3 regions of the Mycobacterium sp. IS-1556 genome follow, and region 3 is predicted to be linked to each of the others. Evidence: riboswitches for the same ligand, from Rfam matches in the RefSeq annotation. Region 3 holds a riboswitch; each other region holds the start of a gene.
The links. A riboswitch is a leader RNA that binds a small molecule or an ion and turns the genes downstream of it on or off. The one in region 3 is predicted to bind cobalamin.
Positions count from the first base shown of each region.

Region 1: another riboswitch for cobalamin. It lies ahead of AU187_RS24100 (ABC transporter substrate-binding protein); the one in region 3 lies ahead of AU187_RS02280 (FecCD family ABC transporter permease).
Region 2: another riboswitch for cobalamin. It lies ahead of metE (5-methyltetrahydropteroyltriglutamate--homocysteine S-methyltransferase); the one in region 3 lies ahead of AU187_RS02280 (FecCD family ABC transporter permease).

Region 1 covers NZ_LQIM01000042.1:51,076-61,611, reverse strand. Annotated here, with positions in the region: gene AU187_RS24120 (LamB/YcsF family protein) at 1-131, shown strand, start outside; gene AU187_RS24115 ((2Fe-2S)-binding protein) at 124-783, opposite strand; gene AU187_RS24110 (ABC transporter ATP-binding protein) at 780-1,562, opposite strand; gene AU187_RS24105 (FecCD family ABC transporter permease) at 1,559-2,629, opposite strand; gene AU187_RS24100 (ABC transporter substrate-binding protein) at 2,626-3,606, opposite strand; cobalamin riboswitch at 3,696-3,819, opposite strand; gene AU187_RS24095 (WhiB family transcriptional regulator) at 3,839-4,117, opposite strand; gene rpmG (50S ribosomal protein L33) at 4,117-4,281, opposite strand; gene rpmB (50S ribosomal protein L28) at 4,281-4,517, opposite strand; gene mrf (ribosome hibernation factor-recruiting GTPase MRF) at 4,580-5,767, shown strand; gene AU187_RS24075 (MBL fold metallo-hydrolase) at 5,778-6,698, shown strand; gene rlmB (23S rRNA (guanosine(2251)-2'-O)-methyltransferase RlmB) at 6,771-7,718, opposite strand; gene cysS (cysteine--tRNA ligase) at 7,719-9,119, opposite strand; gene ispF (2-C-methyl-D-erythritol 2,4-cyclodiphosphate synthase) at 9,165-9,650, opposite strand; gene carD (RNA polymerase-binding transcription factor CarD) at 9,668-10,156, opposite strand; gene AU187_RS24050 (copper chaperone PCu(A)C domain-containing protein) at 10,497-10,536, shown strand, end outside.
Region 2 covers NZ_LQIM01000042.1:190,389-200,924, forward strand. Annotated here, with positions in the region: gene AU187_RS24740 (NADP-dependent oxidoreductase) at 1-445, shown strand, start outside; partial or broken gene AU187_RS24745 (cutinase family protein) at 555-1,286, shown strand; gene pcaC (4-carboxymuconolactone decarboxylase) at 1,503-1,883, shown strand; gene AU187_RS24755 (NAD(P)-dependent oxidoreductase) at 1,892-2,767, shown strand; gene AU187_RS24760 (hypothetical protein) at 2,795-3,343, shown strand; gene AU187_RS24765 (PepSY-associated TM helix domain-containing protein) at 3,489-4,910, shown strand; gene AU187_RS24770 (copper chaperone PCu(A)C) at 4,903-5,433, shown strand; gene AU187_RS24775 (Dyp-type peroxidase) at 5,426-6,640, shown strand; cobalamin riboswitch at 6,725-6,926, shown strand; gene metE (5-methyltetrahydropteroyltriglutamate--homocysteine S-methyltransferase) at 7,048-9,315, shown strand; gene AU187_RS24785 (DUF5313 domain-containing protein) at 9,312-9,728, opposite strand; gene AU187_RS24790 (MarR family winged helix-turn-helix transcriptional regulator) at 9,746-10,246, opposite strand; gene AU187_RS25745 (hypothetical protein) at 10,337-10,492, shown strand.
Region 3 covers NZ_LQIM01000001.1:472,761-483,296, reverse strand. Annotated here, with positions in the region: gene AU187_RS02325 (flavin reductase family protein) at 1-464, opposite strand, end outside; gene AU187_RS02320 (hypothetical protein) at 626-1,099, opposite strand; gene AU187_RS02315 (VOC family protein) at 1,164-1,577, shown strand; gene AU187_RS02310 (SDR family NAD(P)-dependent oxidoreductase) at 1,598-2,461, shown strand; gene AU187_RS02305 (NAD(P)H-dependent amine dehydrogenase family protein) at 2,472-3,545, shown strand; gene AU187_RS02300 (TetR/AcrR family transcriptional regulator) at 3,556-4,197, shown strand; gene AU187_RS02295 ((2Fe-2S)-binding protein) at 4,323-5,111, opposite strand; gene AU187_RS02290 (ABC transporter substrate-binding protein) at 5,125-6,252, opposite strand; gene AU187_RS02285 (ABC transporter ATP-binding protein) at 6,249-7,097, opposite strand; gene AU187_RS02280 (FecCD family ABC transporter permease) at 7,094-8,107, opposite strand; cobalamin riboswitch at 8,345-8,464, opposite strand; gene AU187_RS02275 (DUF1906 domain-containing protein) at 8,659-9,468, shown strand; gene AU187_RS02270 (coiled-coil domain-containing protein) at 9,523-10,536, opposite strand, start outside.

The DNA of each region.
Region 1 (10,536 bases), on a different contig from region 3:
ACGGGTCGACGATTCCGATCGCGGTCAAATCGATTTGTGTGCACGGTGATTCGCCGGGTGCCGTGCAGATCGCGACGGCAGTGCGGGAACGGCTGCTGGCCGAGGGCGTCGAGATCGGCCCCTTCAACTGAGTCGTCGTAGCGCACAGTCCGAACATTTCGACCCGTCACCGATGCGGTAGTAAAGGCAGCAGCTGCGGCGGCGAAAAGCCAAGTTGTGTTTGACCGTTCCGGATCCCGCGAGGCGTCCCGTCTCCAACAACGACCGAGCCAGGCGGGTGGCGTCGCCGCGGAGCTGCGGCCGGAGGGAATACAACGCGCGGGTCGCGGCGACCAACGCGGACGCGATGTTGCCGTAGAGCAGCGGGGGCGCGACCTTGACACGCAGTCCGTCGGCGAGCCGCTCCAAGTGCCCTTCGACGACGATGCGGTAGAGCGCGTTCGCCAACTGCGCGTCAGCCCGCGAGCCTTCGGGCACAGAAATTCTCAGCGCCGCGCTGTCATTGGCGCGCTGTAAGCCGATGAGGTCCGGCACCACGCCGTGCGCGACGGCGCACGCGAGGACGGGCGACCACAACCTCGACGCGTGACTCATCTGGACAAGCGACGCGCTGACACGACGGTCGGTCGTGCGGTACCTCCGGCACGTCGCATCGATCAGGTCCGCGTAGCCGTCGGCATAACACTCTTCGACTGGACGCCAGCCTCGATCATCGCCCCCAACGGCGATCGCGAAGAATCCGCCGTATCGTGCGACCTCGGAGAGTTCCGTGCTGATCCTCACCGGGCCTGCACCTTCGGAGTCACGTTGACCCGCAACAGGTTGGTGTCCTCATCGATGTCGACCCGGGTATCGACGCCGTAGACATCCGCCAGCATTTCGACCGTCAGGACCTCGGCCGGGGTACCGGTCGCAACGACACTGCCATGATCCAGGGCGCAGATCCGGTCGCAGTATGCCGCAGCGAGATTCAGGTCGTGCAGCGCGGCAATGACGGTGGCGCCCGTCGTCCGGAGCAGGTGCAGCGCATCATGCTGGTGACGCAGATCGAGATGGTTGGTCGGCTCGTCCAGCACGATCGTGTCGGTGCGTTGTGCGAGCGCCCGCGCGATCAACACACGTTGCTTCTGTCCGCCCGAGAGTCGGTCGAACGGCTCGTGGGCCAACGCCGATACGTCGACGGCGTCAAGCGCCTCAGCGATGATCCGACGGTCGTCGAAGTTGTCGCCTTCGAACGCGCGCTTGTACGGCGTCCGCCCCATGGCGACGACGTCGAACACGGTGAGCTCGAAATCGCCAGCCGTGTCCTGAAGTACCGCCGCCAACCGTCGTGCCGCTCGCTTGGCAGGCATCCGCCAGACGTCTTCGCCGTCGATCAACACGCGGCCCGACCTCGGTCGCTGGGCACGGTACAGCGTGCGCAGCAGCGTGGTCTTGCCTGCACCGTTCGGCCCGACGACGCCCACCATCTCGCCGGCGCCGACATGCAGGGAAACGTTGCTGATCAACGCTTTACGTCCGACCGTCACAGTGACGTCATCGATGTGAATCCGGCCGGTCATGCCGGTGCCTTGCGTCGCATCAACCAGAGGAAGTACGGGCCACCGACGAGCGCGGTGAGAATTCCGACCGGCAACTCCTCCGGCGCGGCGACCGTGCGCGCGGTGATGTCGCACACGATGAGAAACGAGGCGCCGAGCAGCGCGGCCGCGGGCAACGCGCGACGGTGGTCGGCGCCGACAAGCATGCGCACGATGTGCGGCATGATCAAACCGACGAAGCCGATCGCACCGCTGACAGCGACCATCGCGCCCACCATCAACGCGACCACGACGAACATCGCTGCGCGGAACCGGTGTACGTCCAAACCCAGCGCTGTCGCGGCCTCTTCACCGCCGTACAACAGGTTCAGCGACCGGGTCACCGCCAACAGCGCCGTCACACCGATTGCCACAACAATCGCCGGTATCCACACCATCGCCCAGGTCGCCCCACCCAGACCGCCGAGCATCCAACGCACCGCGGACTGGGCCTTGTGCGGGTCATCGGACGTGACGATCAGCAAACTCGAAGCGGCCGAGAGCACCTCGGCTACCGCGACCCCGGCGAGTATCAACCGCATCGTCGTCATCCGACCGCCCGTCCGGGCCAGGAAGTAGACGGCGACCAGCGCGGCCAGCGCTCCCGCGAACGCGGCCAGCGGCAGCGCCAACAGGCCGACTCCGACGCCGGCCACCAGCACCGAGACCGCACCCACCGACGCGCCCGACGAGACACCCAGCAGCATCGGGTCGGCCAGTGGATTGCGCACCACCGCCTGCAACGCCATCCCGCATGTCGCCAAGCCGGCGCCAACCACCGCCGCCAGCACGACCCTGGGCAACCGCGCATCGAGCACGATCGAGGCACGTGTCGGCGGCCATGTCGCGTCCAAGAACACCGGATTGAGTTCGTGCAGCAGGATTTGCCACACCTGCCCCGGAGGAATCGCCACCGACCCGATGGTGACCCCTGCGGTCATGCACACCAACAGCAACACCACGAGCAGCGTGAGCGCGACACTGTATGGAAGCCGTCCGCGAACCGGCGGTGCCGCCGAGGCCGGTCGGTCCAGGATGGCCGCCGTCATCCGATTCGGCCCGGGTGTAGCTGTTCGGCAAGTGATTTCACCGCGCGCCCGACACGGACACCGGCGGTGATCGACGACAGCGGCAGCACCGCGAAGCGCTGGTCACGAATCGCCGGCACTCGCTGTAGCACCGGGTTCTCCAGCAGAAACCTCTTCTTCTGCTCGACCGACTGGTCGCCATAGTCGTAGATCAGGATGACGTCAGGCGCCCGCTCGGCGAACTGTTCGAACGACACGTCGGCCCACACCTTCGGCACGTCGGCGAACAGGTTCCGCCCGCCCGCCGACTCGATAATCTGGTTGCCGATACCTTTCCCGCCGGAAGTGAACACCGTCGTCTCGCCGCTGTCATAGACCGCGACATCAATCGGCGCGACACCGTGGATTTGATCACGACTGTCCTGCAGGGTGCGGCGTTGACGTTCGATCTCCTGTTCGGCTCGCTCTCTGACACCGAATATCTCTCCCAGCGTTCGGATCTCATCGTCCACCGCGGACGCCGTCATCGGCCCGGAGGTGCAGTTCTCGGTGTTGAGATGGGTGTCGATGCCCACCTCGATCAGTCGCTCTCGTCCGCGCCCTTCCTTGTCGTCGAATGCGCTTGCCCACCCTCCGTAGACGAAGTCGGGCTCGGCGGCAAGCAGCGTCTCGAACGACGGGTACTCGTCGGCGATCACCGGAATCGAGTCATAGGCATCCTTGTACTCCGGCAGGATCTGGTCGTCCAGGAACGCGGTCCCGACCATGGATTCCTTCAGCCCCAGCGCCAACATCGTCTCGATCGCGTGCTGATTCAGGGCGACAGCCCGCCGCGGCGGACGCTCATATGTCGTGGTGATGCCGCAGTTGGTCACGGTGACGGGAAATCCCGCCAAGGCTTCACCGGCCGCGTTGTCCGATGGTGGTGCCGGTGTACCGCATCCCGCGGCAAGTAGTGCCGAGATCGCCGCCGTGGCAAGGTATCGACGCGCCGCCATTCTCCGTACCTCCCGTCATGGGCGGACGCGACGGGAAGCGCGCTCGGTATGCCGAGGCCGTCCTCGCCGGGGAAATCCGCCCCAGTTGTGGTGAGGAGGCGACCGCGAGGAGTATCTGGCTCCCGGCGCGTCGGAAAGACCGCGCCGATCACAGTGGCGGGACCGCGCCGGATTCACACCGGCTTCCTCGGGGTCACGGTCGCCTGTCGGCATCGATCCTGCCACACAGTGGTCAGCCGGCGCTCTTCCGATCAACCTGGCGAGATACGGCGAGCCGCTGCCGCTCCCGCGGCGTCGTCGCGCCCCAGATGCCCCAGGTCTCCACATTGGTCAGGGCGTACCGCAGGCAGTCGCGTTGCACGGGACACCCGCGACAGACTTTCTTGGCTCGTTCCTCGCGAATTACCCGGCGTTGACCGCGCTCGGCATCTGACGCGAAGAAGATCTCGGTCGGCAATCCCCGGCACCGCGCACGCAACTGCCAGAGTCGGTTGGCGGCTCCCGTGGCCATCAGCGCTCCTCGCGAAAGTCGACGTGGCGCCGGACCACCGGGTCGTACTTGCGCAACACCAAGCGATCGGGGTCGTTGCGCCGATTCTTGCGCGTGACATACGTATAGCCGGTACCGGCCGTCGACCGCAGTTTGACGATGGGCCGGATATCGTTGCGCGCCATCAGATTCTCTGCCCTTGCTTGCGTAACCGGACGACCACGGCCTCGATGCCGTCGCGGTCGATGACCTTGATTCCCTTGGCACTGACTCGCAGTGTGATTCGGCGGCCCTCGGACCGGAGGTAGTACCGCTTGGTCTGGATGTTCGGGTTCCAGCGACGCGGGTTCCGCCGGTGCGAATGCGATACGGAATTGCCGAAGCCGGGTGCTCGGCCGGTGACCTGACAGTGCGCGGACATGTTCCTCCTCGGCTGGGTACGCTAACGTTAATGACAATCATTTTCAACTCAGGGGAGGTCGAGTGCGCACTCCAGTGGTGCTGATCTGCGGTCAAGGCGATGCCGACGGTGTCGCCGAGGTGTTGGCCGGCGCGTCCGGCGCGGTGGTGGTCCGTCACACCTACGACGGTCAGGTGGTGGTGCGCAGCGTGACCACCGGCGGGCAAACGTCAGAGTGGCCGCTGGAGTTGGTCCGCGGTTGTGTCGCATGCACGGTGCGCAACGACCTCCTCGTCCTCCTGCGCCGGCTCCATCGGCGTGCGGACGTGAATCGCATTGCGGTGCACCTGATGCCGTGGCTGGAACCGGAGCCGGTCTGCTGGGCGATCGAGAATGTCCGTGTGCGGGTTGGCCCCGGCTACGTCGACGGGCCGGCGGCGCGCGATGTGTGCATCCACGCCGTGGTGACGTGTGTCGATGCCCGCGGCTGGCTGGAGCAGGCTGTCGGTGAGGACTACCTCGACGACGGCCGGACAGTGGCACAGGTGGTGGTGGCGCAGGCCGAGTTCGCCGACGCGTTGGTACTCAGCGAACCGCACGCCCAGACGCTGAAGGTGTTGCGGCGGTTGGCCCCTCGAGCGCGCCTGACCGTCGGGGCTGGACGGGTTGAAGTCGCGCTGGCCAATCTCGAGCCCGAGAGCAGGCGCGGGCGCAGCGACAGTCCTCACGGTCCACTGCTCGCGGGCCAACCGTCCCTGGATGCCGACGGCGACGTCGGCTTGTTGCTCTTCTCTGCGCGGCGCCCGTTTCATCCGGAGCGCCTGCACGCCGCGCTCGACGTGCTGCTGGACGGCGTGGTGCGCACCCGGGGCAGGCTGTGGTTGGCCAACCGCTTCGACGACGTCATGTGGCTGGAATCGGCCGGCGGCGGAATGCGGTTCGAATACGCGGGTCGGTGGCTGGCGGCGATGAGTGCCGGGGAACAGGTCTACGCCGACCCGCACCGCGTGGCGCTAGCCGCGGCCGACTGGGACGACCGCCTCGGTGACCGGCACGTGTCGATCACCGTGCTGGTGTGTGGTGCGGAACCGGAGGAGATCGTCGATGCGTTGCGCACCGCGCTGCTGACCGACGAGGAATGGTCGCGCCCCGGCGAATGGCCCAGCTACCCAGACCCGTTCGGGGATTGGCACGAGGATCCCTGCGATACCGGCGCGGAACTGGCGAGTGACATGGGCGCGACGTCCTTCGACGGCGAGGACCGCACCTAGAGTTGGCGCTATGCGCCTCAAGCTGGGCAGGCCGGACCTGACGGACTATGCGAACTACTTCGACGTCCCAATCGCAGCGCCGGACGCCCCGCTGACAGTGACCTGGGCAGGTGTCACGACGCTGCTGATCGACGACGGCGATTCGGCCGTGCTGACCGACGGGTTCTTCTCGCGGCCCGGACTCGGCGAAGTTGCGCTGCGGCGGCTCGCGCCGTCAGAACCGCGCATCGACGGCTGCCTGACCCGCCTACGCATCGACCGGTTGCAAGCCGTCCTACCGGTTCACACTCACTACGACCACGCGATGGACAGCGCGGTGGTCGCCGAACGGACCGGTGCGAGCATCGTGGGCGGAAAGTCGGCTGCCCAGGTGGGCCGCGGCCACGGGCTGCCGGAGGACCGCCTGGTCGTCGTCACCGCCGGGGAGGCCGTCCGGCTCGGCGCCTACGACGTCACGCTCATCGAGGGTGATCACTGTCCACCCGACCGGTTCCCCGGTGTCATCGCCCGACCGGTCATCCCACCGGTCAAGGCGTCGGCATACCGATGTGGCGAGGCGTGGTCCACGCTGGTTCACCACCGTCCGTCGGACCGACGCCTGCTGGTGATCGGCAGCGCGGGGTTCGTCCCCGGCGCGCTGGCAGGGCTGCGCGCCGACGTGGTGTATCTCGGTGTCGGTCAGCTCGGGTTACAACACGAGCGATATCTCGTCGACTACTGGCAGGAGACCGTGCGGACGGTGCACGCGCGCCGCGTGGTGCTCATCCACTGGGACGACTTCTTCCGTCCGCTGCACGAACCGCTGCGCGCACTGCCCTACGCCGCCGACGACCTTGATGTTTCGATGCGGGTGTTGTCGCGGTTGGCCGACGAGGACGGCGTCGCGCTGCACCTGCCCACGCTCTGGCAGCCCGCCGATCCGTGGATCTGATCCGTTTTCCGCGAGCAGACGCCAAGTGCTCCGAAATGCCCTCGGAATAGGGCACTTTGCGACTGCTCGCGCTCAGACCGGACGGCGTTGACGGGCGATCTCGGCGAGTACCACGCCCGCGGCCACCGACGCGTTCAACGACTCGGTGGGTCCCGCCATCGGGATGGACACCACGGCGTCACAGGTCTCCCGCACCAGCCGCGACAGCCCCTTGCCCTCGGAACCGACCACCACGACGATCGGCCCCGACCCGTCGAGTTCGTCGACGGTGGTGTCCCCGCCGGCGTCCAACCCGACAACCTGTAAGCCGGCGTCGGCCCAACTCTTCAGTGTGCGAGTGAGATTCGTCGCGCGGGCAACCGGCAATCGCGCCGCGGCACCTGCGCTGGTGCGCCACGCCACCGCGGTCACCGACGCCGACCGGCGTTGCGGGATCAATACACCGTGGCCGCCGAATGCTGCCACCGATCGCACGATCGCGCCGAGGTTGCGGGGATCCGAGATGTTGTCCAGAGCCACCAGCAGGGCCGGCGAACCGGCCGTTCTCGCCGACGCGAGCAAGTCGTCGGGGTGCGCGTACGAGTAGGGCGGAACCTGAAGCGCCACACCCTGATGCAAGCCGTTGGTGGCGATCCGGTCGAGATCGTGGCGCGGCACCTCGAGAATCGAGATGCCCGCATCGGCCGCGATCTGCACGGCCTCGGTGAGCCGTTCGTCGGCGTCCGCGCCCAGCGCGACATACAGCGCCGTGGCCGGCACATCGGCCCGCAGGCACTCCAGCACCGGATTGCGGCCCAGCACGATTTCGGTGTCGTCGGTCTTCTTGCCCTGCCGCCGCCCCTGCGACTTTGCCGCCTTGGCCGCGCGCTTTGCGGCCGGATGATTCGGGCGCATATGCGCGGGCGGGGTGGCGCCGCGACCCTCGAGCCCCCGTCGCCGCACACCGCCCGACCCGACCGTCGGCCCCTTCTTGGTGCCCGGCTTGCGGACCGCCCCCCTGCGCCGAGAATTGCCCGCCATCTACTTGGTGTACCCGTCGAGCAGCGTCCACTGCGGGCCGTCGGCGGTGTCGGTGACCTCGATGCCCGCTTCCTTGAGGCGGTCTCGGATCGCGTCGGCCTCGGCCCAGTCCCGCCGGGCCCGGGCGTCCTCGCGGCGCTTCACTTCCGCCTGCACCAGCACGTCGACCGCGGCCAACGCGGCCGACGTCTCGTCCTTGGATTCCCAGCGCTCGTCGAGTGGGTCGGCGCCGAGAATGCCCATCATCGCGCGGATCGACATCGCGTGGCCCAACGCGGTCTCGTGGTCGCCGACGTCGAGGGCGCGATTGCCCTCGGCGCGGGCGGCGTGTACCTCGGCCAGCGCGATCGGCACCGCCAGGTCGTCGTCGAGCGCCGCGGCGAATTTCGGCGTCCATTCGCCGGGCACCACCGCACCCACGCGGTTGCGCACACGGTGCAGAAAGTCCTCGATCCCCGTGTATGCCTTCGCCGCGTCCTGCAGCGCCGTCTCGGAGAACTCGAGCATCGACCGGTAGTGCGCGCTACCCAGGTAGTACCGCAGTTCCGAGGCCCGGACCCGTTGCAGCACAGCGGGAATCGCGAGCACGTTGCCCAGCGACTTGCTCATCTTCTCGCCGCCCATGGTGACCCAGCCGTTGTGCAACCAGTACCGCGCGAACGGGTCGCCGGCGGCTTCGGCCTGGGCTATCTCGTTCTCGTGGTGCGGGAACACCAGATCCATCCCGCCGGCGTGAATGTCGAACTCGGCGCCGAGGTACGCCTCGCACATCGCGACGCATTCGGTGTGCCAGCCCGGCCTGCCGCGGCCCCACGGCGTCGGCCAGGACGGTTCACCGGGTTTGGCGCCCTTCCACAACGTGAAGTCGCGGTCGTCGCGCTTGCCGGTCGCGACGCCCTCACCCTGATGCACGTCATCGATCCGGTGGCCGGACAGCTTCCCGTAGCCCGGCATGCCGAGCACGTCGAAGTACACGTCACCGCCGCTGGCGTATGCGTGCCCGCGTTCGATCAACCGCTCGATCAACTCGACCATCTGGGTGATGTGACCGGTGGCGCGCGGTTCGGCGGACGGTGGCAGCACGCCGAGCGCGTCGTACGCGGCCGAGAACGCGCGCTCATAGGTGGCGGCCCACTCCCACCACGGCCTGCCCGCATCGGCTGCCTTGTTGAGGATCTTGTCGTCGATGTCGGTGACGTTGCGAATGAACGCGACGTCGTAGCCCCTGGCCAGTAGCCAGCGCCGCAGCACGTCGAATGCGACGCCGCTGCGAACGTGTCCGATGTGTGGCAGCCCCTGCACGGTGGCCCCACACAGGTAAACGGAAGCGTGGCCGGGGCGGACCGGGACGAAATCGCGTACAGCACCGGTCATGGTGTCGTACAGCCGCAGTTCGGTCACCCTTCCCGACCGTTCGCTCCACTCACGACCGGCCAGCTTACCGGCCTATTCGGGCTTCACCACCAACGCGGTCGCGATCGCGGCGAGACCCTCGCCGCGGCCGGTCAGGCCAAGCCCGTCGGTGGTGGTCGCGCTCACCGACACCGGGGCGTCGAGCAATCCGGACAGAAGTTCCTGCGCCTCGCCACGCCGCGGGCCGACCTTGGGCCGATTGCCGATGACCTGTACGGCCGCGTTGACTATGTGAAAACCCTGCCCGGCGACCAGCTGACGGACGTGACGCAACATGTCCGCGCCGCTGGCGTCCCGCCACTCGGCACGGCCGGTGCCGAAGACTTCGCCGAGATCGCCGAGGCCGGCTGCCGACAGAAGCGCATCGCACAGGGCGTGCGCCGCCACATCGCCATCGGAATGGCCGGCGCAGCCGTCGGCGTCATCGAACAGCAGGCACAACAACCAGCACGGCCGCCCGACCTGGATGGGGTGCACGTCGGTGCCGAGCCCGACTCGGGGCAGGCCCGCCGCCGACATCAGCGAGTACGCAGCCTTCAGGAGGCGGCGGCGAGTGCCTCGTCGAGAATGGTCGCGGCCTTCTCGTCGTCGGTGTTCTCGGCAAGCGCGAGCTCGCCCACCAGGATCTGCCGCGCCTTGGCCAGCATCCGCTTCTCCCCCGCAGACAGGCCACGCTCCTGATCGCGTCGCCACAAGTCGCGGACGACTTCGGCGACCTTGTTCACGTCACCTGAAGCCAACTTCTCGAGATTGGCCTTGTACCGCCGCGACCAGTTGGTCGGCTCCTCGGTATGGGGGGCGCGGAGCACCTGGAAAACCTTGTCCAGGCCCTCCTGTCCGACGACGTCGCGCACCCCGACATACTCTGCGTTCTCGGCGGGCACTCGAACCGTGAGGTCGCCTTGGGCGACCTTCAAGACGAGGTATTCCTTCTGCTCACCTTTTATGGTCCGGGTTTCGATCGCTTCGATCAACGCAGCACCGTGGTGGGGATAAACAACGGTGTCTCCGACCTTGAAAATCATCAGTTTCGAGCCCCTTTCACACATCAATGCTAGCACGGGGCCGAGTCGGGGGTGCACCAACGGTGCAGGTCAGGGGCACCTCAGGAGAACGCCAGGGGTTGACACGACGGCGAATCCATGCATGGCTCCGGGCTCTGATCGGTGTCTCGTCGGCGCCCCGGCGGTAGCCGCCGCAGAGCCCTGAACACGCAGTTACCGATCTTGACGGGTGGCTGTGGCGAGAGTTTTCCCCGCCCACTCGGCCCTCAGCTACCGCCCGCTGCGAGCACCTACTACTGTGCATAGTCGAATCCCCGCGGCCGGACGCATCGGTCGCCCGACGGTCGAGCAGGAGGCAAGAGTGGACCGCTTCAAACTGGCCGCCTGTGGGCTGGCTGCCG
Region 2 (10,536 bases), on a different contig from region 3:
CGGGTTCGACGCGTGCATCGACTACCGCGCGGACGACCTGCCCGCGGCGCTGAAACAGCACTGCCCGAAGGGCGTCGACGTGTACTTCGACAACGTGGGCGGGCCGATCCTCGACGCGATGCTCGGCCGGTTGGCCCACAAGGCCAGGGTCGTGTTGTGCGGCGTCATTTCGAGCTACCTGACCGGCGAACATCCCGGCCCGGCCAACTACGTCAACCTGCTGTCGAAGACCGCGCTCATGCAGGGATTCAACGCGCTCGACGAGTGGGGCCGTTTCGAGGAGGCGTTCGGGCCGTTGCGCCGGTGGGCGCAGGAGGGCCGGTTGGTGCACCGCCAGACCATCTTCGAGGGCATCGAGTCGTGTGTGGATGCTATGAACGGCTTGTTCACCGGTGCGAACATAGGCAAAATGCTGGTGAGGATCAGCGAGCCGAGCCGCGGATGAATCCCGCCGCGAGGCTCGTTGATTGACTGGCAAACAATGCGGGTATGACGAACCGCGACTGCCGTGGCAGTTCGGTCGATACAGCTACACACGTAGAGGGAGTGGTCGAATGGGTGCTCGTCGAATCGCTCGGATGGTTGGTCTGGTCGTGCCCTTCGCGGCGCTCGTCAGTGCAACGGTGCCTCTTGCGGCGGCCCAACCGCCGCCTCCGCCACCACCGGCGCCGCCCGCCTGCCCCGACGTGCAAGTCGTGTTCGCTCGCGGGACCGGTGAGCCAGTCGGTGTCGGCGGGGTCGGGCAGGCATTCGTCGACGCGCTGCGCGCGCAGGCCGCTCCGCGCTCGATCGACGTCTACGCGGTCAACTACCCGGCGAGTGCGGACTTCGGCGATCGGATCCAATTCGCGCGGACGGTCGTAGACGGGATCCGCGATGCGGGACGGAAAGTCGAGTCGACCGCGGCGGCGTGCCCCGATACCGACATCGTGCTCGGCGGATTCTCGCAGGGCGCCGCGGTGGCCGGTTATGTGACCTCTGCGGAGATTCCTGAGGAGGTACCCGCTGAGTACCGGCACTTCATCCCCGAGCCGATGTCCGACGAAGTCGGCGACCACGTTGCCGCCGTGGTGCTGTTTGGCCGGCCGTCGGATCGATTCCTGACCGACGCTGGCGCACCCGCGATCGCGATCGGGCCGTCGTATCAAGACAAGACGCTGAGCCTGTGCGCCGAGGGCGACACGATCTGCAACGGCGCGCCCATCGGTCTTCCGAGCTTCGCGCACAACTCGTACCTCGTGAACGGGATGGCCGCCGAGGGAGCGGCCTACGCGGTGGCACGTCTCGAGCCGGCTCCGCCTGCTCCGGAACCTGCCCCCGCACCAGCGCCGCCGGCACCGTTCGGAGCACCGGCACCAGCGCTGGGCCCAGCCCCGTTCGCGGCGCCCGCACCCCCACCACCACCACCACCACCGGCCCCGGCCCCCGCGCCGGCACCGACGCCGCCAGCGCCTGCGCCAGTCGGCTGAGTCGGCGCTGTCGCGGTCTGCCACTCTCGAGTGGTGGACCAAGACATGTACGACCGGGGCCGCGAAATCCGCACCGCGGTACTCGGTGAGGCTTATGTGCAGAAGGCCGCGGACGGCGCGGATGACTTCACGGGGCCGTTCCAGGATCTGGTGACCGAGTACTGCTGGGGCGCGGTATGGGGTCGCGACGGCCTACCCCGGAAAACCCGAAGCATGCTCAACCTTGCGATGCTGGCGGCGCTGAACCGTCCCGATGAGTTGCGCACGCACGTCAGGGGCGCTCTCACCACCGGAGTCACGCGTGAGGAGATCCGCGAGATCTTCATGCAGGTCGCCGTCTATGCGGGTGTCCCCGCAGCGGTGGCGGCGTTCCGGGTGGCGCGTGCAGCCTTCGACGACGCCGACCACCAGTAGGGCTCGGCATGGACGTCGGCTTCATCGGCCTCGGCAACATGGGATTTCCGATGGCGACTCGCCTGCGGGCGGCCGGGCATCGGGTCGTGGTGTGCGACAGGCGCATTGAGGTGGTCGACAAAGCAGTCGAAGCCGGTGCCGAAGCGGCGGCGTCGGTGCGCGAGGTCGCCGATCGCGTCGCGACGGTATTGGTCAGCTTGCCGACCCCCGCGACATCGGAGTCCGTCGCCGCCGACGTCGCGCGCGGAAGCGTCGCCGAACGCTTCGTCGACTTGTCGACGGTGGGCCGCCGAACGGCGCAGCGCAACAGCGTGCTTCTCGCCGAGCGAGGGATCGCCGCGCTCGACAGTCCCGTCAGCGGAGGCGTGCACGGAGCCCAGGCGGGCACACTCGCGGTCATGGTGTCGGGTCCGCCGGCCCACTTCGAAGCCTGCCTGCCGATCTTCGAGACCATCGGCCGAGCGACGTTTGTCGGGGAGAAGCCCGGAGCGGCACAGACGATGAAGCTGGTGAACAACCTGATCGCGGCGACGACGTTGGCGGTCACCGCCGAGGCGATGGTGGCCGGCGTGAAGTCCGGCCTCGACGCCCGGGTGATGCTCGATGTCCTGAACGCCGGGTCGGGCGGCACCCATGCCAGTCGGGACAAGTTTCCGCGGGCGGTCCTGCCACGCACGTTCGACTACGGCTTCGCCACCGGGCTGATGGTCAAGGACGTTCGGCTTTACCTCGACGAGGCGAAAGCGCTGGGGCTGCCGACCGAAGTTGCCGACGCCGTGGCGCAGGTCTGGGAGTCGACGATGGCGAGCGAGGGGGCCGACTCGGACTTCACCGCGGTGGTGAAACCGATCGAAGCCGCCGCGGGCGTCGTGGTCGAAGGGTGACCGGACCCGGCCGGTAGAGTGCGGCAAATGAGCACGCCGACATCGCGCGCACGCTGGCTGCGTGGGGGCCTGGTCGGCGCGTGCTCCGCCATCCTCACCGCGACCGCTCACACCTTCGCCGAGGGCGAGCTTCCCCGGGGGTCGGCGTTGATCGTTGCGACGCTCGTCTGCGCCACCGCGGGCACAGCGGTCGCGCGGCTCGCACTCGACGGTCGCCACGCGCGGCTGGTGGGCGCCGTCGGCGCCTTGAGCCTCGCGCAGGTCCTGGGCCACCTCTCGTTCATCGTCGCCGGTGGACACCACCACTCGGCCGCCGCCCTCGGCTTCACGCCCGCGATGGTGGCGGCGCACATCGGCGCCGCGCTCGTTCTCGGTGCGGCGATCGCCGCCGTCGAATACCTGTACGTGGTCTGCGTGTCCGTGCTGCGCTGGCTGCGGATCTTCGCCGCTCTTGCCCTGCGGCCGCGGGTGCGCCGACTGCATCGCGCCGCCAAAACCGTTGTCGCCGAATCCGTGCTGTACAACTACGGGCTCGGTATGCGCGCTCCGCCGGTCAGGTCCGCAACGGCGGCATAGCCCGCCACCTCGATTGAATTCGCCGCGGTCTCGCCGACCGCGGGTGGCTGCTTTTCGCGGCCCCTGACACCTAGTTCCCACTAGCCACCTCAATCTCCGGCGTGCCGGCGCTCGGCGCGCCACCGGCTCGAAAGCTTCCGATGCCATGACGACGACTCCCACCCGTAGCGCGCCCACGCGCCGACACCTGCGCGGGCTGCGCCCACTGCTGCTCCGATTGCATTTCTACGCCGGCGTTTTCGTCGGCCCGTTCATCCTGATCGCCGCCGCCACCGGACTGCTGTACGCGGTGATCCCCCAGATCGACAACGCGGTACACCGCCACGAGGTCACGGTCGACCGCGTCGGCCAGCAGCGGCTGCCACTGGCCGAGCAGATCCGCGCCGCGCGGGCCGCCCACCCCGAGGGGACGGTGGAAAGCATCCGCCCACCCGCCGCCGCCGACGAGACGACACGCGTGACGCTCGCCGTCGACGACGTACCGCCCGACTACGCGCGCACGGTCTTCGTCGACCCGTACAGCGGCGAGGTTCGCGGCGCGCTGACCACCTACGGCCAGTGGATGCCGCTGCGCGCCTGGTTCGACGAACTGCACCGCAACCTGCATCTCGGCGTGGTGGGCCGCAACTACAGCGAACTCGCCGCGAGCTGGCTGTGGGTGATCGCGCTGGCGGGGTTGGCGCTGTGGTACCTGCACCGCCGCGACACGAAGAAGCTGCGCCGCATCGCCGTGCCCGACCGCGACAAGACCGATCGCCGCCGCACGCTGTCCTGGCATGGCGCGGTGGGGGTTTGGGTCATCGTGGCGCTGCTGGGGTTGTCGATCACCGGCATCACCTGGTCGCGGTACGGCGGCGAGACCGTCAATCTTCTCCAGGAGCGGTTGAACACCACCGCGCCGACGGTCGACACGACGTTGGCGCAAGCGGCCGGCAGCGACATCCGGGGCGGGCATCAGCACGGTGGGGTGTCTCCGACAGGTGGTGACGCCGCGCTGCACGGCGCGGACACGGCGCTGCGCACCGCGGTCGACGCGGGACTGCGTGGGCCGATGTGGATGTACCCACCCGCCGAACCCGGCCACGGCTGGCAGGTCGCGGAGAACAAGCGCGACTGGCCGACCCGACACGATGCGATCACCGTGAACCCCCACACCGGTGCGATCACCGACCGTGTCGACTTCGCCGAGTGGCCGGTCCTGGCCAAGCTCACCGACTGGGCCATCGACGCACACATGGGCGTCCTGTTCGGCGTTCCGAACCAGATCCTGTTGGCGCTCACCGCGATCGGGCTGATCACGATTGTCGCGCGCGGTTACGTGATGTGGTGGCGACGACGACCGACGCGCGGAACGGCTTGGGCAGTGGGACGTCCGCCGCTGCGCGGCACCCTTCGCGGTCTGAACCCAGTCGCGGTCACCGCGCTGGCCGTCGTCGCGCTCGCCCTGGCCTGGGCGCTGCCGTTGTTCGGGCTCAGCCTCGCGGCATTCATGGTCGTCGACCTCTTCGTCGGCGCGGTCAAGAAACGTAAAGAAGAAAAGAAGCAGGAGACGAAAGCCCATGTCTGACAATCGGTATCGCAAAGCTTTGCTACTCGCGGCGACGGCGACGGTCGTTGCCGCGGGTTGTACGACGCAGGCCCACCACGATGAAGAGCCGATGGCGTCGGCGGTGACCATCGCCGACCAGTGGGCAAGCTCGGCGGAGACGGGTATGGCGGCGGTGTTCGGCACCTTCACCAACACCGGACACCACGACGCCCGCATTGTCAAAGGAACCTCGGATGTGGCGGGCCGAGTCGAAGTCCATGAGGTCGCGCCCGGCGCCACCGGCGTCAAGACGATGCGCCCCAAGGAGGGCGGCATGACAATCCCGGCCGACGGCTCACATGCGTTGGTGCCCGGCGGAGATCACCTGATGTTGATGGACCTCACGCAGCCGCTGCCGCCGGGTTCAGAGGTCACCCTGACCGTCGAGTTCGAGGACGGCTCGACGCTGCCCGTCACCGCGCAGGTGCGTGACTTCGCCGGGGCGGACGAGGACTATCAGCCGTCGACCGGCGGGTCGGCGCCGCACGACGATCATGGCTGAGCGCTCGACCGGCGCCTCCTTGCGGCTCAACCGCCGGCGGCTCCTCGCGGGCAGCGCCGCCGCGGTGGCGGCCGGGGCGACGCTCACACAATGCAGCATCGCGCAGTCCGCGGTCCCGGCGGAACCGTTCGACCGCGCCGTCGAACCGTTTCACGGCAAGCATCAGGCCGGCGTCGCGACGCCACCACAGACGCACGCACTGTTCGTGGCGCTCGACCTGACACCGCAATCCCGGCGCAGTCCGCGTGAGACGCTGGCCGCGGTCCTCAAACTGTGGACCTCGGACGCCGCGCGGTTGACGCAGGGCACTCCCGCGCTGGCGGATACCGAACCCGAACTGGCATACCGGCCGGCCCGCCTCACCGTCACCGTGGGCCTCGGGCCAGGTCTCTTCGACCGGATCGGGTTGGCACACCGGCGCCCGCGATCTCTGGCTGAACCGCCCGCCTTCACCACCGACCGGCTTCAACCGCAGTGGTGTGGCGGGGACCTCCTGCTGCAGATCTGCGCCAACGATCCGGTCACCGTCGCGCACACCGGCCGGGTGCTGCTGAAGAACGTCCGCACCATGACCACTCAGCGCTGGCGGCAGACCGGATTCCGCAACGCAATCGGAAACGGTGAGGGCGCCAGCATGCGCAACCTCATGGGCCAGATCGACGGTACCGCCAACATCACCGACGAGGCGGGCTTCGACCGGCACGTATGGGACGCCGGAGACGATCAGCGGTGGTTCGACGGCGGCACGATCCTGGTGTTGCGCCGGATCCGCGCCGAGATGGACACCTGGGACGAACTCGACCGCAGCAGCAAGGAACTCACGGTCGGGCGTCGAATCGACACCGGTGCACCGCTCACCGGACAGCGGGAGTTCGACGAACCGGACTTCTCCGCGACCGAGAACGGCATCCCGGTGATTCCGCCGAACTCGCACATCGCGCTGGCCCGGCACCGCAACGAGAACGAACAGTTCCTCCGCCGTCCCTACAACTTCGACGACCCTCCGCCCGCCGGACGAACAACCGAAAGCGGCCTGATTTTCGCTGCCTATCAACGTGATCCGGCCGCGCAGTTCATGCCGGTTCAGCAGCGTCTCGCGGCATCGGATGCGCTGAACGAGTGGATCACCACGATCGGGTCGGCGACGTTCGCGATCCTGCCCGGAGTCGAGCCAGGCGGATATCTCGGCCAGACGCTGCTGGCATAGCCGGCCGTGTACCCGAATGCCGGCAAGGGTAGGCTGGTCAGCGCAACTGGTTTGTCGGCGACCCGACTTCGGGGACGAAGTCGGAACATCGACATCGAGTGCCGTATGCCAGTCCGGGTGCGGCGCGAGAGGGAACCCGGTGAGAATCCGGGACTGTCCCGCAGCGGTATGCAGGAACGACCGCCGTCACCAGCACTGGCCCCGACGGGCTGGGAAGCGACGGCCACTAGGTGCGCGATCTCCTCGCGCGGGCCTGCGAGTCCGAAGACCTGCCAGCTGTACCGGACGCGCCGCGCCCGGTGGTGCATCGCCTCGTGGAATGGGCTGTGGCCGAAGCCGGTTCGATGCCGTGCTCGGCTGGACGTCTACTGGCGATGACCATCCGCTGCACCGATGAGGACGTCGTCATGACCGCAAGACCATTCACCGCCACCATCCTCGGTACGCCGCGCATCGGGCCGAACCGGGAACTCAAACGCGCCGTCGAGAAGTACTGGGCGGGCCGGGTCGACCGCGCCGAACTCGAGTCCATCGCCGCGCACCTGCGCCGCGATACGTGGCATGCGCTCACCACCGCCGGCCTGGACTCCGTTCCTGTCAACACCTTTTCGTACTACGACCATATGCTCGACACCGCCGTGATGGTCGACGCGCTGCCGCAACGGGTCGCCGAGGTGCCCGACGAAGTGGACCGCTATTTCGCGGCCGCGCGCGGCAATGACGCCATCACTCCCTTGGAAATGACCAAGTGGTTCGACACCAACTACCACTACCTCGTACCCGAACTGGGCCCGCAGACCGGTTTCGCGCTGAACCCCGCCAAAATTCTGGGCGAACTCGAAGAGGCCCGCGCGCAGGGTGTTCCGGCCCGTCCGGTGGTCGTCGGGCCGATCACCTTCCTCGCCTTGAGCAAGGCGGTCGACGGCGCGGTTGCGCCGATCGAGCGGCTCCGCGAACTCCTCGTCGTGTACGGCGAGTTGTTGCAGCTGCTCGCCGAACGGGACGTGGAGTGGATGCAGCTCGACGAGCCGGTGCTCGTCACCGACATCGTCGATAACGCAGGCGAACTCGCCGAAGAGGCCTATCAGTTCCTCGGGCGGCTGGCAAAGCGTCCGGCGATCTTCGTGGCCACCTACTTCGGCGAGCACACCGACGCGCTGCCCGCACTGGCGCGCACGCCGGTCGAGGCGATCGGCGTCGACCTGGTCGCCGGCAGTGGGTCATCGGTCGCCGCGGTGCCTGAACTCGCGGACAAGCTGCTGGTCGCAGGTGTGGTCGACGGGCGCAACGTCTGGCGCTCGGACCTCGAGGCCGCCCTCGGGACACTGGCCACGCTGCTGGGCTCTGCGGGCCACGTCGCGGTATCGACATCGTGCTCGACGCTGCACGTGCCGTACTCCCTCGACGCCGAGCCGGATATCGATGCCGCGCTGCGCAGTTGGCTGGCATTCGGATCCGAGAAGGTTGCCGAAGTGGTGACGCTCGCCCGAGGCTTGAGAGAGGGACGCGACGCGGTCTCCGGTGAGGTGGCCGCGTCGAACGCGACCGTAGAGGCGCGGCGAGCGGATCCGCGATTGAACAACGGCCATGTCCGGTCGCGGATTTCGTCGATCGTGGCGTCCAGGGCCCAGCGCGGGCCCGCGGAAGAGCGTCGCGCCGGGCAGCAGGCTCGGTTGAAGCTGCCGCTGCTTCCGACCACGACGATCGGCTCCTATCCGCAGACGTCGGCCATCCGGGTGGCACGCGCGGACCTGCGCGCCGGCACCATCGACTTCGCGGAGTATGAGCGCCGGATGAAGGCCGAGATCGCCGATGTCATCAGGTTGCAGGAGGAACTCGGTCTCGACGTGCTCGTCCACGGTGAGCCCGAGCGCAACGACATGGTGCAGTACTTCGCCGAACAACTCGACGGGTTCTTCGCGACGCAGAACGGCTGGGTGCAGTCCTACGGCAGTCGGTGCGTACGCCCGCCGATTCTGTACGGCGATGTGGCCCGGCCCAAGCCGATGACCGTGGATTGGATCGCCTATGCGCAGTCGCTCACCGACAAGCCGGTGAAGGGCATGCTCACCGGTCCGGTCACCATCCTCGCCTGGTCGTTCGTGCGCGACGACCAGCCGCTGGCCGACACGGCGGCCCAAGTCGCGCTGGCGATCCGGGACGAGACGGTCGACCTGCAGGCGGCGGGTATCGCGATCATCCAGGTCGACGAACCCGCCTTGCGCGAACTGTTGCCGTTGCGCGCCAAGGACAAAGACGACTATCTGCGCTGGGCGGTCGACGCGTTCCGATTGGCGACCTCGGGTGTGGCGGACTCGACGCAGATTCACACTCACCTGTGCTACTCGGAGTTCGGTGAGGTCATCGGCGCGATCGCGGACCTCGACGCCGACGTGACGTCGATCGAGGCGGCGCGCTCGCACATGGAGGTGCTGGCCGACCTCAACGCGGCCGGGTTCGCCAACAGCGTCGGACCTGGGGTCTACGACATCCATTCACCGCGCATCCCGGGCGTCGAGGAGATGGCGACAGCGTTGCGCGAAGCTTTGAACTCCGTTCCTGCCGAACGTCTTTGGGTCAACCCCGACTGCGGCCTCAAGACCCGCAAGACCGACGAGGTGACTGCCTCGCTGCGTAATCTCGTGGCCGCTGCCAACGAGGTCCGCGGCGGTTAGAACGGGCTGCTGTTCTGCTGCCAGCGCGCCTCTTCTGGACGGGGCCCGAAGCGGCGGGCATAGTCCTCGTGCATCCGCGCGTCCTTGCGGCGCTTGATTTCGTCGACGAGGTTCGGGTCCAGCCCGTGCTGGGCCAGGCGGTGCCGACGCCAAATCTTGTTGAGCGCCAACGCCATCAAGATAGCCCAGATGTAGATCGGCACAGTCATTTCCAAGTGCACGTAGAGCGACGCGGGAAGTAACCAGAACGGAGCCAGGACAAGCAGCGGAGGTATCGCCATCCGGATCATGTGGCGACGGAGGGCGCCCGGGCCTGCCAGGTCGCGCGCCACCCACTCGCGCATGGAGTCGGGCAGGCGGCGTCCATACGAGTAGGTCAGGTATTGGACGATGCCGGGACGAGCTGCAGCCATAGTTACTCCTCGGGTGGTCAGTCGGCTAGCGCGCCCGCAGCGAGGGCGGCGGTGTTCACGCGGGTCAGCACGTTGCGAAGGTGTTCGAGCTCGTCGAGGTCGACGCCCAGGCGCTCGACCACCGCAGGCGGGATCTTCAGCGCGCGTCGCCGGAGCCGCACACCCTCTTCGGTGAGTCGCACATCGGTGGCACGCTCGTCTTCAACGCTGCGTGATCGGGTGATCAGACCGAGCGACTCGAGTCGTTTGAGCATCGGCGACAGTGTCGCCGAGTCCAGCTGCAGCGCGCGGGCGATGTCCTTGACCGACAACGGCTTCGTCGGAGCGTCGCCGCTACCGCCGGACTTGTGATGGTCCCACAACGCCAACATCACCAGGTATTGAGGATGGGTGAGGCCGAGTGGTTCGAGCAGGGGACGGTAGACCGCCAGCACCGCCCGGTGGGTGACCGCTAGCGCGAAACAGACCTGCTGTTTGAGCGCGAGGGGATCGACCTTGGGCGGAAGCGACGTGGTCACATATCCATGGTGTCCTAATAGTTAGTGGCCTAGCAATGTACTTCTGGTCACATGGGTTTCGCCAGAGGTGGAACGGGCGACCCTGCTCGCATGTCAACGCCGAACGACCCGCCGGCCACGCCGAAGGACGCGACCAAGGTCACCGAGGAACAGCGTGCCCTGCAGGACGATCTGGATCACCGCAACGACGACCCCGAGGCGCCGGGCGGCCATCAGGATCGCCACGACGTCGCCGACGAAACCTGACTTGCTGGCAACGGGACGACGACGTAGTGGTAGGCCGCCGCGCT
Region 3 (10,536 bases):
TCCGCGAAGGTGATCCAGTCGTCGAGTGCATCGGGCGATTCACCGGCCACGGGTTCAAGCAAGTGTCCGACGTGATCGCCGAGATCGAAGCGACGACGTATCGCCCCGACGAACCACGCATCGGCGTCGTCGAGAACCGGTAACCCTTCGGGCCCGCCGTGCCATGCGCAGCGGTCGAATTTGTTGACGCGATCGCCGGTCTCGCTGCCGAACAGCTGCGCCAACAAGAGCTGCCGGCGAGCTACCACGTGGACGGCCAAGTGTGTCGCGTTCCGCGCCACTCGAAATGTGTGGTTCTTCTTGGATAGGCCGATCATGAAACGGGGCGGGTTGATGCTGGTTTGACTGGCGAACCCGACCAGACATCCTGCTGTGTCGTCACCGGCGCGCGTCGTGACCAAAAACATCGGGTAGTCCAATCTCGCGACCAGTGCCTCGAACGACCCGCTTCCCGATTCCGACATCGTCAGCATTATCTCTGCCCCTACGTCCGTTGAGGGCGCAAATCAGCGAAGCGGCAAGGGGGAAGCCCGCTCGTTTCGTCACCCTCACTGATGAACGACATGCGCGCAGATAACAACGAGCTGGACTGCCTGCTCGCGGTCGGATCGCAAGGCAGATTTTCTCAGCCAATTCGGGGTGGAGGGTCCTCGTTGGATCGACCATGCTCTTCCCCGGCTGCGTCGAGAAGATGAGCGTACGGGTCACCGTCCGGCCCAACGTGTTCAGGCATCGGATAGTAGGTCTTGATCAGCAGGTTGCCGGCCTCATCCCACGCGAAAATCTCGATACTGTAGGCAGTCTGGACGTCGGGCTCAGTGCGGAAGACGTTCTCACACACCCATGCCATCTCGTCGCCATTGACCTGGACGGTGATCATCTTGATTCTCAGGATCGACTGGAACATGTCGAACGCGTCCGACGTGGCGGCCGCGACGCCGCGCTTCTCCTCGGTGCCGACCGGATCGAACATCCGCACCTCGCCTGGGCAGATGGTGCGCCACGACGCGACCCATTCGTCTTTCTTGCCGGCGTTCCACAGCTCAGCGTGCTTTGCGGCGTGCGCCAATCGCGCGCGCCGACTCGGAACGTTGCTCATCGTCTGCTCCATCAATGTTGGCGATACTGCGGTGGTAGAAAAATAACACGTGTAATCTTTTGGCGTGTCCGTCCGAAAGGTATCGCCGACGATGCACCACGTGGTGATCGCTGTAGCCGGCCACCGGATCGAGCGCACCGTTGCTCTGTTCACCGACCTGGGCTTCCGATTCTCCGAGTTCGAACTGGATGACGTGGGGCTGCGCGTGCTCCTGGACTGGGACGGCGGCGTCGAGTTGGTGACCCCACTCGAGGATCGATCCAGTCTGGTAGATGACTTCCTGGCGCGCCACGGAGACGGCGTGTACTCCCTGGTGGTCCGGGTCGCCGATGCGCCTAGCGCGGAAGCTATCGCCGCTCGGTACGGGGCAACGACAAAGTTTCGCCAACATCGCAAGGGTGAGGGCTGGACGCTCGACGAACTCGAACTGTCGGTACTCGGACTGCCCATCACCCTGCTGTCGACCGACCTTCCATGACCACAGAGACGAGTTTTGAAATGGCCGAATTACAAGGAAAAGTCGCGATTGTCACGGGCACGAGCCGAGGTGTCGGAGTGGGGATCGCGCACGAACTCCTTCGCGCCGGAGCGACGGTCGTCGGCTGCTCGCGTGCGTCACTGGACGCATTGCCCGGCACCGAGACCAACCCCGACTGGTCCGGCCGGTCCGCTCAAATGGTCTGTGACCAAGCGGATTACCAGGTAATCGACGCCTTAGTGAAACGAGTGGTCGACACCTACGGGCGCGTCGACATCCTGGTCAACAACGCCGGCGGGACCGTGCCCTCACCATCGGTGGACGCCGTGCCCAGTCTGGTCTCGCGCATCCAGGGCGCACCGACGAGTGACGACGAGTACGAACGCAGCGTGCTCTTCCACGCCTTCGCCGTGCAGATGAACCTGATCAGTCCGTTGTGGTTCGCGATCCGGGCGTACCGGCAGATGAAAACCCAAGACAGCACGGGTTGCATCATCAACATCTCCAGCGGAGCGAGCCATCCCGCCGGCTCCCCTACGCTGGTGTCCTACGGCGCGGCCAAGGCCGGCCTCAACCACATGACGCGATCGCTGGCCCAGGAATGGGGCCCGACAGTCCGAGTGAACTGTGTGGCGCTCGGGCCCACCATCACCGACAACTTCCGGTCCTTCGTCCTGCCCAAGGATGACCCGGGCGGCAAGAAATACTTCGACCCGATTCCCCTCAAACGCGGCGGCGAGCCTGCTGAGGTGGGACGCACATGCGTGTTCCTCGCCTCCGGCGCCGCTGATTACATCAACGGCACCACCATCGAGATCGACGGCGGCATGCTTCCCGGCGTCCTCTACGAAGCGGGACTCAAGACCATCACCGACCTACTCTGAAGGAAACACCGTGAGCCGCCGCATCATTCAATTCTCCACCGGCAACGTTGGTATCCACGCACTGCGCACCATCATCGGGCGTCCAGACCTCGAACTCGTCGGCGTGCACGCCGCGTCGCCGGGCAAGATCGGGCGGGACGCCGCAGACCTCTGCGGCCTGCCCAGTCCGACCGGAGTGATCGCCACGTCGGACATCGAAGAACTTGTTGCGCTGCAAGCGGACTGCGTCGTCTACACCTCCCAGGCCGAGACACGTCCACACGAGGCACTGGCCGACTTGATCCGCTTCCTGAGCACCGGGACGAACGTCGTCGGGACATCCTTCGTCTGGTTGGTCGCCCCCGACTTCACCGACGCATGGCTGCGTGAACCGCTTGAGCGGGCCTGTCACGACGGCAACTCAACGCTGTACGTCAACGGCATCGATCCTGGCTTCTCCGGCGACACCCTCGTATACGCAGCACTGAGCCTCGCCGGCCGGGCCACCGCGATCACCGTCCAAGAGATCTGCGAGTACGGCAGTTACGACGACGCCGAATTCACCGGTGTCAGCTTCGGTTTCGGTACCGACCCCAAACACGAGCCGATCCTCTTCGCGCCCGGAGTGCTGGCGTCGATGTGGGGAACCCAGGTGCGCAGCCTGGCCCGCGACCTCGGCGTGACACTCGACGAAGTGCGCGAACGGCACGAGAAATGGGTGACTCCCGAACCGGTCTCCACGACCATGATGGACGTCTCCCCCGGCCAGGTGGCCGCAGTCCGATTCGGCGTGGAAGGCATCCGCGACGGCGAGGTTGTCATCACCATGGAGCACATCAACAGACTCACCCCGGCCGATGCGCCGCACTGGACCTATCCGCCGGATGGCAGGCCGGGCGTGCACCGCGTCACCGTCGCCGGCGATCCCGGCATCACAATCGACACCCACGTCGGTGGATCCGGCATCGACCACAACATCGGCGGTGTTGTCGCCACCGCCGCGCGGGCCGTGAATGCCGTCGAAGCGGTGTGCCGGGCGCCCGCCGGCATCCTCGCCGCCCACAATCTACGACCGCTCGACCATCTCCGCGGCACCATGTGGTGACATGGGTCGCATGGCAGGGTCACCAGCACCCCGGCGGCCGCCGAGCGGCAACCAGGAACGCGCCGAACGCACCCGCCGAGCCGTCATCGACGAAACCGTGCGGTACATCCTCGACGAAGGTTTCGCGGCACCCAGCGTGCGTCGCATCACCGGGCGTGCCGGGCTCACCTGGGGAGTGGTGCAATACCACTTCGGAGACCTCGGCGGCCTCCTGATGGCGGTGGTCGACCAGGGACTCGCCGAACTCACCGACGCCCTCGAAGGTCTGCGTGAGCAGACCGTGAGCCTGCCCACCGATCGCCGCACCGAGCTGGTCGTCGACGCGATGTGGCAGGCGTTCTCCAGCCCGACATCCATGGCCGCGCTCGAAGTCCTCATCTCCACCCGCGCAGCGCGCGACAGTAAAGTCAACGCTCGATTGTCCGACACCATGCGACAATTCACCGAGCTCGGCAGGCATCTCGGCGAAGATCTGGACGCACCGCAGGCCATGGAGATCGGCAACCTCATCTGGGCGACGCTACGGGGAATCGTTCTCGCGCAGATGGTGTCACCTCAACCGCTCGACACCAGCAGAGACCGAAGAGCGCTCATTGATGTGCTCAACACCTACATCCGAGCACGGGGAGCGCACCGCGATGTCCGCAGCTGATTTCCGCCACGGGCGGGGCATGTGAACCGTCGGCACTGTCTCTCGTCGTGCGCAAATTCAGATGACGGCTTTCGTATGCCGCCCGGACGCGCAGCCTCCACACGACCCTCATCGTGTGCTCCTGGTTAGTGGTCGGGCGCTGTGTTTGTTCGCCGACGAATAGTGGCGCGACCCGTCAACGGACAGTCGGCACAGTTGTCTTGGTGCCGCGTGCGGTACCAAAGGCAGCAGCTGCGCCGTCGAACTTCGCTGTTGGCGGTTATGGCAAGCCGGTTGGCCAGCGGTGAGCGCGACAGTATCGCCGCGGTCACGGCGGTGAGTCGCACGTTGGGCCGTTTCTCGGTGACGATTTGAGGGGCCGAAACCAGCGCTGAGGCCGCGTTACCCCACAGCAGCCCGTCGGCAATCCGGACCACCCGGTGCAGCGCCGTGTGCAAGCTGCCCAGCGGGTGGGCGATCACCGCGTCGGCGATGAGGGCTGCCGCCTCGTCGACAGACACGGATGCGCAGTCCCATGCGCGTAAATCACCCATCGCCAATGCGATTGACCCGGGCGCGGTTATGACGAGCTCGAGTTCACGCGTGTCGATCAGCAACCCTGCGTGGTGCCACACTCCGAGCACCACCGACCAGCACCGGGCAGCAAAGCCGTACTGCAGTGTGGATGCCGCGACGCGTCCTTCGTCGGTACCGATGTCCTCTGCGACGTCACTGAGTAGCGACTGAAGCCGTCGCCGCTGATACATCTGCTGTGGCGGCAGCGGAATTCGGGTCGCATCGCGGTGCAGGGCGAAGTATGGGCCCAGCTCGGCGGCATTCGCCAGCGCCGTTTCGACCCGGCGCCGATCCGCCCACGGCTGCGCCCGTGTACGGCTATCCGTGCCGTGCGTCCGGTGACATTGGTTGTAGCCCAAGGTGGTCGACGTCCTAGCTGGCCGTCGCCGCCAGGCCGAATCCGGGTGTGTCGACGAGGTCGGCGAATTGCTCGGGATACAGGTTCGCGGCGAGCGCTTCGATTCCGTCGACGATACGAATACCGGGGTTGACCGCTTCCTGGGGCAACACGAGGAAGCGGTTGTCGCGAACCGCAGGCACCGTGCCGACACCGTCCATCGCCTTGAGCATCTCGATTTTCTGCTGCCCGGTCGGCCCGTCTCCGTAGTCGGTGACCGCGATCAACTCGGGGGCTCGCTGGACGAACGCCTCGAACGAGACGTTCTCCCACATCTCCTCCAGGTCGGCGAAGACGTTGACCGCGCCGGCCCGCTGGTAAAGCTGCGGGACGATCGTCAATCCTGCGCCGGTGCCCAAAGTGTCGGTGCCCCAGTCCCAACAGAACACCCGTACCGGCTCTGCGTCGGCCGGAATGCGGTCAGCGACCCGAACGAGCCGCTGCTGCCAGTGCGCGATCAGAGCCTCGGCGCGTTCGGGCACTCCGAAGATGGCGGCGATGGCACGCACGTCACCGAACCACTCGTCGATGGTGGCGGGGGCGAGCGTGTCGTCGACGCGTCGGCATGACTCGGACAGCACATAGCTGGGAATGCCCAACTCGGCGAGGCTGTCGGGGTTGATGCCTCCGGTATCGAATCCATAGTTCCAGCCCGCGAAGACGAAGTCCGGCGCGACGCCCAGCAGCGGTTCGAGAGCGAAGTAGTCGGGGCCGAGCGAGGTCGCGGCGGCATAGTCGTCGATGAACACCGCTAACCGCAGGCGCTCACCAGCGCCGGCATAGCCGGCCATTCGATCGGTCAGACCCAGAGCGAACATCAACTCGATCATGTTGTCGTCGTTAACGACAGCGCGGTCCGGCGCTTCGTCGAAGGTCACCGGCTCACCGCAGGAGGACACAGTTACCGGGTAGTGGTCCGGCGGCGTGTTGGCCGGCGGCCAGCTGAACTCGGCGGTGACGGGTGGCAGATCACCGGCAACAGTGATGCTGTGTTCACCCGACCGGGGCGGGTCTACAACCGCATTCGGTCCGTCGCCGGCGCAGCCGGTGATGGCGACCGCGACGGCGGCGAGCACCGGGCATATGGGTCGAATTCCGTTCATGGACAGTGCTCCTGGGTCGCGGTGGTAGATGAGACGGTGCTCGGAACTGCGTCCGGATCGTCAATGCCGTCGGGTGCAGACAGGAGCAGCCGCAGCGCTCCGGTGCGTGGGTGCCGGATGTGGTCGACGTGCACGCCGAACACCGGAAGCACGATCTCGTCGACGAGCACTTCGGCCGGGGATCCTGCGGCGACGACCGCTCCCTGCTGCAGGACGACGACGTCGTCGCAGAACTCGGCGGCGAGGTTGAAGTCGTGCAGCGCGGCGAGGGTGGTCACCCCGAGGCCACGAATAAGCCGCAGCAGGTCGAACTGGTGGCGCACGTCAAGGTGATTGGTCGGCTCGTCCAGCACCAGCACCCGGCAGTCTTGGGCCAGAGCGCGGGCCAGCAGCACACGCTGCTTCTCACCGCCTGACAACGTGGGCCAAGCCCGCTCTGCGAGGTCGGCGGCGCCGACGGTGGCCAAGGCGTCGACGGCGGCCGCACGGTCGGCCGATGAGGTACGGCTCAGTGCGCGCTGGTGAGGAATCCGGCCGAGCATCACCATGTCGGTCACGCTGAGTCCGACGTCCATCGGCGCTTCCTGCGCCACGACAGCCAGAGTGCGAGCGAACGCCCTCGGGTTCAGCGAGGTGGCGCGGACACCGCCGATGCTGATCTCGCCGCGCTCGGGGCGCAGCACCCGGTAAATCGCCTTGAGCAACGAGGATTTTCCGCTGCCATTCGGACCCACCAGCCCGACGAACCGGCCGGGTCCCACGTCGATGCTCAACCCGTCGATCAGCAGCCTGCCCCCGACCCGCACGGCGAGCTGATCGACGTTGACGTCTGCGGCGTCGCTCATCGAAGGCCGCCCTCCAGTCGGTCACGACGGGACATCAGGAAGAGAAACAACGGGCCGCCAACGATGGCGGTCAGAATGCCGACCGGTATCCCTTGCGGGCTGGCCAGCGTGCGCGCGGCCAGGTCCACCCAGATCATGAAGACCGCACCGAACAGCGCGCTGGCGATCAACACCGGTCGGTGCAATCCACCGACCAGCAGCCGCACGATGTGGGGCACCACCAGCCCGACAAACCCGACCGCTCCGGACACCGCAACCATGACCGCGGTCAACGCCGCGGTGGCCACAAACAACTCCAGGCGCACCCGCGCCACCGCAACGCCGAAGGTGACGGCGGCCTCGTCGCCGGCGAGTAGCGCATCCATCGGCCGGGCGCGGGCGACGAGCCACACGAGAACTAGTGCCAGCGCGATCGCCGGAATCGCCGATGTCGACCATCGCGCGCGCTCGAAACCCCCTAACAGCCAGAACAACACCTGCTGGGCGCCGCGCGGGTCGCCGAGAAACACCAAATAGCTTGTCAGCGCGGAGAGCACGTAACCGACGACCACGCCGGTGAGCACCAACCGCAGCGGACTGAGCCCGAGGCCGCTGCGCCTGGCGACCAGATAGACCATTGCCATCGACAGACAGGCGGTCGCGAACGCGGCTCCGCTCAGTCCCAAAGCGCCGAGCCCCAATGCGCTGCCGTACACGATGACGGCCGCCGCACCGATGGAGGCACCCGACGAGACGCCTAGCACGTACGGGTCGGCGATCGGATTGCGCACCAGCGCCTGCACCGCAACTCCCACCACACTGAGACCCGCGCCGACGAGCGCGGCGAGCGCAACGCGGGGAACCCTTAAGTCCCAGACGATTTGGACGATGTGCGAAGCTACCTCGCCGCTCGCCGATCCGAGCGTCTTCGCCCAGATCACCTCCACCACCGTTCCCGCAGGGATGCGTACCGACCCGATGCCGACCGCGATCACCGTCGAGGCGAGCCCCAGTACGAAAAGGCCAAACATCAACACGACGAACCACGTTGCCGACAGCGATCCCCTCGATGGTGATCGTGACGTGGAGGTGAGGTGGCGACACAGAGTGGCCGCCACTGGCGTCATGTCAGAACTGCAGGGCCGCTCGGCATTTCACGCATCGCCTGTCGACGGGCGATGAACCTTCGGCAATTTCGGGCACGCGTGTGCATGAGCGATCTCCGTCCCGGGGTTTCCACGCCCCGTCATCCCGGCCCGCGGCGGCGCAGTGTCCTGACTCCCGGATCACCGCTCGCCCCGCCCTTCCAGCCCGCAGGCCGTGGTCACGCGTGGGGTCCGCTCCCCGGTCACAGTGGCGGGACCGTGCCGGAATCACACCGGCTTCCTAGCCCCACCGCGGCTATAACCGCTCACACAATAACCCGTGCGCACAGGCCCTGTGCGGTGCCTCCGCTGCGCGGCCGCAGCTGTGATCGCGATCCCGGAGGGCGAAAGCGCCGCTCTCGCACGGCTTCGCGACACCGGCAACTCGCCCGGCGTGGCTACACCGTTAACAGGAGTCTCATTGTTAACATCCTGCCGTGGAGGGCCCGCCGGAGACATATAGCCTTCGGCGTTCATGCCCGGTCTCCCGGCGTGATGCATTGCGGTATGCCGCAGCCGCTTCGGCGCTGGTCGGGTTGGGTGCGGCATCGGCGAGTGTCGGCAGTCCGACCGCAGAGGCCGCCGCTCCAACTCTTATCGACTACGCCATGCGCCAGATCCCGGCCCAAGCCATCCGAGCCGCCGGCCACTCCGGGGTGATCAACTACGTATCCACGTCGCGGCCCGGCTCGTCCTTCGGCGCCAAGCCGATCACCCTTCCGTACGCCAAGTCCCTGACCGCCGCCGGTCTGGTCATCGTCAGCAACTACCAATACGGAAAGCCGGGCGGGACAGCACCATCGGACTTCACCCGTGGGTACGCCGGCGGCGTCGCCGACGCGCGTACCGCTTGGCAACTGCACACCGCGGCCGGTGGTGGCCGGAGCGCACCGATCTTCTTCAGCGTCGACGACGACATCGACCGCACGGCGTGGAACGATCTGGCGCTGCCGTGGTTTCGGGGAATCAACTCGGTGCTCGGCGCGCAGCGCACCGGTGTCTACGGGGGCATCAATACCTGCCAGTGGGCCGCGGCCGATGGTGTCATCGGGCGGTCAAAATCGCCCGGCCACGTCTGGGCGTGGCAGACGCGGTCCTGGTCGCGCGGTCAGATCTACCCCGCGGCGGTTCTGTACCAGCGCATCATCGACACCGCCTCGAATCCGGGACCGGTGGTCGGCGGCATCCGCGTCGACGTCAACGACGTCCTGGCCAGCGATTGCGGCCAGTGGAACCTACATCCGTGAGGGCAGGAATACAGCGCCGCGGTCGAGAGGGTGCGGCGTGACGCGACTCGTCGGTCAGCGGCGTGGTGTCGTGGTGACGTGCACGTGGTCAAAGTGACCGTAGCCCGATCCTGCAGGACCGCTCGGTGTGTAGTAGGTGCCGCGCCAGATCACATCTTGCAAACCGAATCGGCTCGCGTTGCTCATCATGAACGCGAGGATTTCGTCTCCGAGCGCGATGCCCTCGGGGCTTTCGGGATTGGGGATCATGATGTCGATCGCCAGGCCGCTCGGATGCCACGGCTTGGAGTCGGGGCGCACCCCGTCGATGTCGGCAATCTGGGGGAACCTGTGGCTGACGGCGCGGGCAGCCAGGATGGTGTTGGGCTGTAGGCCGGCCTCATAGGCGACTCCGACGGGCAGCGCCTCCGGGATGTCCGCGGGGGCCGCGGGTGGAGGGACAGCGGCAGGGGGAGGTTGGCCGGGCATCGCGTTGAGTAGGGGGTTGGCCGGAGGGGGCACAGCCTGCGGTGGCGGCGGTGCGGCCGCGTTGTCGACAGCCGCCTGTTGAGCGGGTGTCAACGCCGCGTACTGGGCCTCCGCGGCGGCGATCTGACGCTGCAGTTCTCTGAATTTTGCCTGCAGGTCTGCGCGCACTGCAGCAGACTTCTCCGCCGCGGCGCGGGCGTCAGCGGCCGATTTCTCTGAGGCGTTGGCGGCGACGGCCGCGCGCTCACGGGCTATTCGAAAGGCCTTCAACTGATCGGCCGTTACAGCGGCTACCGCCCGCTGCAGAGATAGCCCGTCGATCAGCTGTTGCGGGGAGCTTGCGGTCAGCAACGCCGCCCACTGGCCGGTGCGTCCACTCACGTACGTCATCGCCGCCACCCGGTCGGCCGCGGCTTGATGGGGAGCGAGCTGGGAGTTCGCGGCGTCGAGGGTTGCCTGGTCTGCGCGATGCCGGTCTTCGGCGGCGGTCAGGGCGGCCAGTTTTGCGGCGGCATCGCGTTGCGCGACTGTGACGGCTTCACGACTCTGCAGCGCCTGACGGGACAACTCGTCGAGCCTGGCCAGCGCGTCCGCCGCCGG